Regions from separate parts of the Brenneria roseae subsp. americana genome, predicted to be linked through region 1. Evidence: predicted binding sites of a transcription regulator. Region 1 holds the regulator's gene; the other holds the start of a gene.
The links. Region 1 encodes CRP, which controls carbon source genes, mostly activating them, when cyclic AMP is high. Its sites were predicted from a motif close to ATGTGANNNNNNTCACAT; they were not measured.

Region 1 (3,422 bases):
TGAAAGCATACTTAGTCAGCAGGGGCATCAGTTTCTGGATAATTTCCTTAAAATCTAATCGTATAGCAAGTAATTGCCCGGCGTTGGTGATTTAATATTGCCTGAATTTGATTTTTTATGCATATTTAATGACTATATTTTCATTCGGAACAATGGGATATCAGAGCGGGGCAGCAAATGGCTACAGAGAACAAAGCAGTAACGAGAGAAACTCACGATAAAGTGATTCTGCCGGTTTATGCACCAGCGCAGTTTGTGCCGGTGAAAGGTAAGGGAAGCCGGGTATGGGATCAGCAAGGGCGGGAATATATTGATTTCTCTGGCGGTATTGCGGTTACCGCGCTTGGCCATTGCCATCCTGCTCTGGTTGCCGCGTTGAAACAGCAGGGAGAACAGCTGTGGCACACCAGCAATATTTTTACCAATGAGCCGGCGCTACGTCTTGCCAGCAAGCTGATTCATGCGACCTTTGCCGATCGGGTATTTTTTGCTAACTCCGGGGCCGAGGCAAACGAAGCGGCTTTTAAACTGGCGCGCCACTATGCGATCAAACGCCATAGCCCATATAAAACCAAGATTATTGCGTTTTATAACGCGTTCCATGGAAGAACGTTATTCACCGTCTCGGTTGGCGGGCAGGCAAAATATGCCGACGGTTTTGGACCCAAACCCGCGGATATCGTGCATGTGCCTTTTAACGATCTGGCGGCGGTCAAAGCGGTGATGGATGACCACACCTGTGCGGTTGTGCTGGAACCGGTGCAGGGCGAGGGCGGAATCATGCCTGCCACGCCGGAGTTTCTGCAAGGCGTGCGTGAATTGTGCGATCGGCATAAGGCGCTATTGGTTTTTGATGAAGTGCAAAGTGGAATGGGCAGAACGGGCAAACTGTTTACCTATATGTATTACGGTATTACGCCGGATATCCTGACCACGGCGAAAGCGTTGGGCGGCGGTTTCCCGATCAGTGCGATGCTGACGACCGAAGACATTGCCTCTGTGATGACGGTCGGCGTACACGGTACGACCTATGGCGGTAACCCTCTGGCTTGCGCCGTGGCGGAAGCGGCGCTGGATACGATCAATACGCCAGCAGTGTTGGCGGGGGTGGCGGAGCGTCACGATCGATTTATCAGTGCGTTGGAAAAGATTAACCATCAGTACGGTATTTTCGAGCAGGTTCGTGGCATGGGCTTATTGTTGGGCGCTGAACTGAAACCGGAATGGCATGGGCGGGCAGGCGACTTTTTAGCCGCAGCCGCGGAACAAGGGGTGATGGTGCTGATGGCGGGACCAAATGTGATTCGCTTTGTACCTTCGCTGATTATTGAGGAGCAGGATATCGAACAAGGAATGGCGAAGTTTGCGAAAGCCGTTGAGCAAGTGGTTAATGCCGCAGGTTAATGTGTCATTGCCCTGAAATCATTAAAAAAGCGTGAAGTTGCCTTCACGCTTTTTTTGTCGGGTTAAGTAGGATTTAACGAGTGCCGTAAACGACAATCGTTTTGCCATGTGCGGAGATCAGGTTCTGGTCTTCCAACATTTTTAGAATGCGGCCCACGGTTTCACGCGAACAGCCAACAATTTGTCCAATTTCCTGACGGGTAATTTTTATTTGCATGCCATCCGGATGCGTCATGGCATCGGGTTGTTTCGCCAGGTTCAACAACGTTTGAGCAATACGGCCTGTCACATCAAGAAAAGCCAAGTTACCGACTTTTTCCGACGTAACCTGCAGACGGCTCGCCATTTGTGCGGACAGACGCATGAGGATATCTGGATTGACCTGAATCAGCTGCCGGAATTTCTTGTAAGAAATTTCAGCGACTTCACAAGCCGTTTTTGCCCGTACCCAGGCACTGCGCTCCTGACCTTCTTCAAACAGGCCAAGCTCGCCGATAAAATCTCCCTGATTGAGATAAGAGAGAATCATTTCTTTGCCTTCTTCATCTTTGATTAGCACTGCGACAGAGCCTTTCACGATGTAGTAAAGCGTTTCTGCTTTTTCACCCTGGTGAATAAGCGTGCTCTTCGATGGATACTTATGGATATGGCAATGAGAAAGGAACCATTCGAGAGTTGGGTCTGTTTGCGGTTTGCCGAGAACCATTCGCTATCATCCTCTGTTGTAATTCACTGCGCAAATCACAGGGCTCAGAGTTCCCTGTACGGCGTGGTTACTGCTAAAAAATCAAAATCCGTGTGAGCAGAATGACGTCAGGGAATATACTGGAACCTGATATCTGGCGACGCCATCATCTTCCTTGTATCTGAGTTTGTCCAGAAAAGGCAGATTCTATTCTCGTTTTTAACACAGCTTGAAGGAAGTGTCTTGTGTTGTCTCGCTTCAGCATGATAAAGCTCCGGTTATTGGATGTTTTTGTATAGTAACAGTATAAAATTTCAAAAATTTTTTAATGGAGGCACCATGCAGGCACGGGTTAAATGGGTTGAAGGCTTAACGTTTCTTGGCGAATCCTCATCAGGGCATCAGATTCTGATGGATGGTAATGCGGGTGATAAGGCGCCGAGTCCGATGGAAATGGTTTTGATGTCGGTTGGTGGTTGTAGCGCGATTGATGTCGTGTCGATTTTGCAAAAAGGACGTCACAATGTTGTCGATTGTGAAGTGAAATTGACTTCAGAACGGAGAACGGAAGCCCCGCGTCTGTTTACCCATATTAATCTGCATTTCATCGTGACGGGAAAAGGGCTGACCGATCAAGCGGTAGAACGAGCCGTGGCGCTGTCAGCCGAGAAATACTGCTCTGTTGCATTGATGTTGGGTCAGTCCGTTGAAGTCACGCACAGCCATGAGGTTGGGGGGTAACCTTCGCCCTAACTGATATGCTTGCGATCGTGGTGGCGCGATGCGCTTCATTTATCGTGCCGCCGCGGGCTTATTCGATCTTTTTCCCTTCCAGCAGTCGTTGTACCAGCGGCGCCATGATTAACTCCATCGCCAGCCCCATTTTTCCACCAGGGACAACCAGCGTATTGATATGAGAAATGAATGACCCTTGCAACATGGCGAGCAGATAAGGGTAATCAATATTATCCAGTCCCTGAAAGTGAATCACTACGAAGCTCTCATCCAGCGAAGGAATGGACTTGGCAGCAAACGGGTTGGACGTATCCACGGTGGGAACGCGCTGGAAGTTAATATGCGTGCGTGAAAACTGCGGTGTGATATAGGTAATGTAATCTTCCATGGAACGCACGACGGAATCCATGACGGCTTCGCGTGAATGCCCGCGTTCATTGACATCACGAATCAGTTTTTGAATCCATTCGAGGTTGACGATGGGCACCACGCCCACCAGCAGGTCAACGTGCTGAGCCACATTGTGCTGGTCAGTAACCACTCCGCCATGCAGGCCTTCATAAAACAGCACATCGGTCGGTGCCGGCATGGGTTCCCA
Region 2 (3,422 bases), on a different contig from region 1:
CAATCTGCATGTCAAAACCGGCGGCACGACGGGCAATCGCGCGACCGATGTTCCCCATACCAAAAATGCCGATACGTTTTCCCGTCACTTTCGTTCCCAGCGGCAGGCCCGCATGCGGCCATTGGCCATCCCGCACAAATTTATCGGCCTGACATAAACGACGGCAGACAGACAGTATCAACCCTAACGCCGTATCTGCGACGTCGTCCGTCAACACGCCCGGTGTTGTTGTCACGACGATGCCCCGCTGACGGGTATATTGCAGATCAACGGCATCGGTTCCCACGCCAAATATGGCGATAACCCCCAGATTTGGCAGCTCTTCGAGCACGCTGTTCGTTACGCCAATATCACCGCGAGTAACGATCCCTTTGATATTTTTACCCTGCGCCGCAAGAAATGCCTGCGGATTTTCCTGCTCAAAAAGTTTATGTACCGTGAAGTTCGCTTCCAGATTATTCATCAGATGCGGCAAAATCGGCGCCACGACCAGGACAGACTGAGCATCATTTTTCATTACATAACCACCTGATAGATTTAATAAAATCATTAAAAAAGCACTATCGACACCGGTGTCACCCGTTCGGCTGGCAGTTCAATTCGCTGGTCCGCGCGGAACTGCACATTCCATTTCTGATAAGGCCCTTTCTTCGTTGCGGTTATCACACCCGTTTTTGATGTTCAATTTTGTGACGGACATCACTGCAAATCATGTTAACAAAAGATGTTACTGGTAACGTGATCGCGCCGTCATTTTCCACCGCGCAGCGCAATCCGTACAATTCATTCAGGGAAGAAAAAGGGCTTCTCGCGGCCATATCCGCCCGCGGAAGAAGATGGCGTCAGTGAAAATCACAGCGTACCGCCGAGCGAAATACGATAATGCAGGTCAATATATTCAATGGTAGGAATCTGATTGATTTTCTTAAGTAAAATCTCTGCGGCAACTTTCCCCATCTCAAAACGGGGGGTAATGACGCTGGCCATGACCGGCGTTGTCGCCTGACCAATATCAAGACCATGAAACCCGGATATCGCCATCTGAGCCGGGACATCAAGTGACAGTCGCAGACACTCTTGTAACACACCGACGGCAATATCATCGTTGGTGCAGAAAATCGCATCGGCCTGTGGATACATCTGGCGAGCCAGAGCCAGCATCCCGCCGCCGATTGAAATGGAGGAAACCCGGTTTGGCGTAATATGCATCGGCTGCTCCCCTGCGTCCAACATCGCCTGGCTGTAACCCTGATACCGCTTTCTATCACGCCGATCAGACATGGAACCAAAATAGACCACCTGTTTTTTCCCACTGGCCAACAGGGTCGAGGTCATATCATACGCGGCCCGGTAATTATCAAACCCGACCACAATACGGCCGGGGATCACCTCTAAATCCATCACCTGAGCAACCGGAATGGATGCGGCATTCAGGTATTTATCGGCGCGTAGCGTGTGCTCGGAATCCGTCAGGATCAGACCGGCGATGGGAAAAGAGAGCAGATTGATGATCTGTTCTTCTTCACGCTCTTTATTGTAATCGTAGTTAACCACCAGCGTCTGATAGCCCTGGGCAAGCGTGACGGATTCAATGCCTGCCAGCAGATCGGAAAAAATCTGATTATTAAAAGACGGCACCAGAACGCCGATACGGGGGCTGCGCGCACTTCCCGCGTCGGGCTGACTATCCGGTGTAAAATTCACTTCGGCCATAACCTGAGCGATACGCTCGCCGGTTTCTGGCGACACCTTATCCGGAGTACGCAAATAGCGGCTCACTGTCATTTTCGTTACGCCTGCCAGTAAAGCGATATCCTGTAACGTAACACGCTGGTTTTTCATGCCGGAGTCCCAGAGAAATACCGTAAGTAGATAGCAGGATTATGCCCTGCGATACCCCTTCATGGAAAGCATGATACCCCGCCACGTCGGCGGTAACATTCCCGCCATATAAATTAAATTAGATATTTATCATATAGTTAAATGAAAATATCCCTCTATTTACTGCCATTATTTATCGCGGTATCTCATGTGGAGCGGATGAGTGTCACGTAAGCGGTAACATCCCGCAGTAACACTTTTAAAGGTGATCTTCATCACAGTTTTACCGGCCGTAAAACGGTTTCATAATCCCACATAATTTATCGTTTTATTTCGTTATCCGTCATCAATATCGTATTAACCATCATCCAATATTACGTTGTTAATTTTTGGCCTGGTTAATGCTGGCTGGTTTTATTCATCAGTGCCGTATTCATGACATTTCGAAATATAAAATAACGTTGACCCTAAAAATGATTTACTCAGCCATCAGGAATTATTTATGAAAGATCTGTTTTCACTATCAAAAAAGAAAGTGCTTATTACAGGCTCTGCACAAGGCATCGGCTTTCTGCTGGCTAAAGGTTTATCTGAATTTGGTGCGGAAGTCATTATTAATGATATCACCACCGAACGCGCGGAAAATGCCGTCGGAAAATTACGTGAAGCGGGCTTTCAGGCTCATGCTGCCGCATTTAACGTTACCGACCACGACGCCGTTCAGGAATCGATTCATTACATAGAAGAAAATATTGGCGCCATTGATGTGTTAATTAATAACGCCGGCATCCAACGTCGCCATCCTTTTACCGAATTTCCGGAAAAGGACTGGGACGATGTCATTAACGTTAATCAAAAATCTGTCTTTTTGGTTTCTCAGGCGGTTTCCCGGTATATGGTGAAACGCCAGAGCGGGAAAATCATTAATATCTGCTCGATGCAGAGTGAATTAGGCCGCGACACCATCACGCCTTATGCCGCATCCAAGGGCGCGGTAAAAATGCTGACGCGGGGCATGTGCGTGGAGCTCGCTCGCCATAACATTCAGGTTAACGGCATCGCTCCCGGCTATTTTAAAACCGAAATGACCAAAGCGCTGGTCGATGATCAGGCATTTACCGGCTGGTTATGTAAACGGACGCCCGCCGCACGCTGGGGAGATCCCGAGGAGCTAATCGGCGCCGCCGTCTATCTCTCCTCCCGGGCATCGGATTTTGTCAACGGACACCTGCTGTTTGTTGACGGTGGCATGTTGGTCGCAGTGTAACTGACAGAGGGTATTATGTCCGGTAAATGTATCATCATCATGGGCGTGTCCGGCACGGGAAAATCCAGCGTCGGACTGGCGCTGGCCAATCATCTCCATGCCAAATTCATCGATGGAGATGACCTGCACCCGCGCGCCAACATCCAGAAAATGGCCTCGGGTCATCCCTTGAACGATGACGACCGTATGCCCTGGCTTGAGCGCCTGAGCGATGTGGCCTATAGCCTGCAACAAAAAAATGAGACGGGTATTCTGGTCTGTTCTTCTCTGAAAAAGCGTTACCGCGATCGGCTAAGGGAAGGGAATAACGATTTGACCTTCCTGTGGCTGCACG

Region 2: the regulator CRP is predicted to act here: its motif matches at 2,085-2,102, upstream of idnO (gluconate 5-dehydrogenase).

The regions. Positions count from the first base shown of each region.
Region 1 is NZ_QDKJ01000009.1:15,209-18,630, reverse strand. It holds gene B4923_RS12560 (aminodeoxychorismate synthase component II) at 1-58, shown strand, start outside; gene argD (bifunctional acetylornithine/succinyldiaminopimelate transaminase) at 178-1,404, shown strand; gene crp (cAMP-activated global transcriptional regulator CRP) at 1,478-2,110, opposite strand; gene B4923_RS12545 (OsmC family protein) at 2,429-2,830, shown strand; gene B4923_RS12540 (phosphoribulokinase) at 2,901-3,422, opposite strand, start outside.
Region 2 is NZ_QDKJ01000011.1:102,913-106,334, reverse strand. It holds gene B4923_RS14715 (2-hydroxyacid dehydrogenase) at 1-517, opposite strand, end outside; gene B4923_RS14710 (LacI family DNA-binding transcriptional regulator) at 853-1,842, opposite strand; gene idnO (gluconate 5-dehydrogenase) at 2,324-3,088, shown strand; gene B4923_RS14700 (gluconokinase) at 3,104-3,422, shown strand, end outside.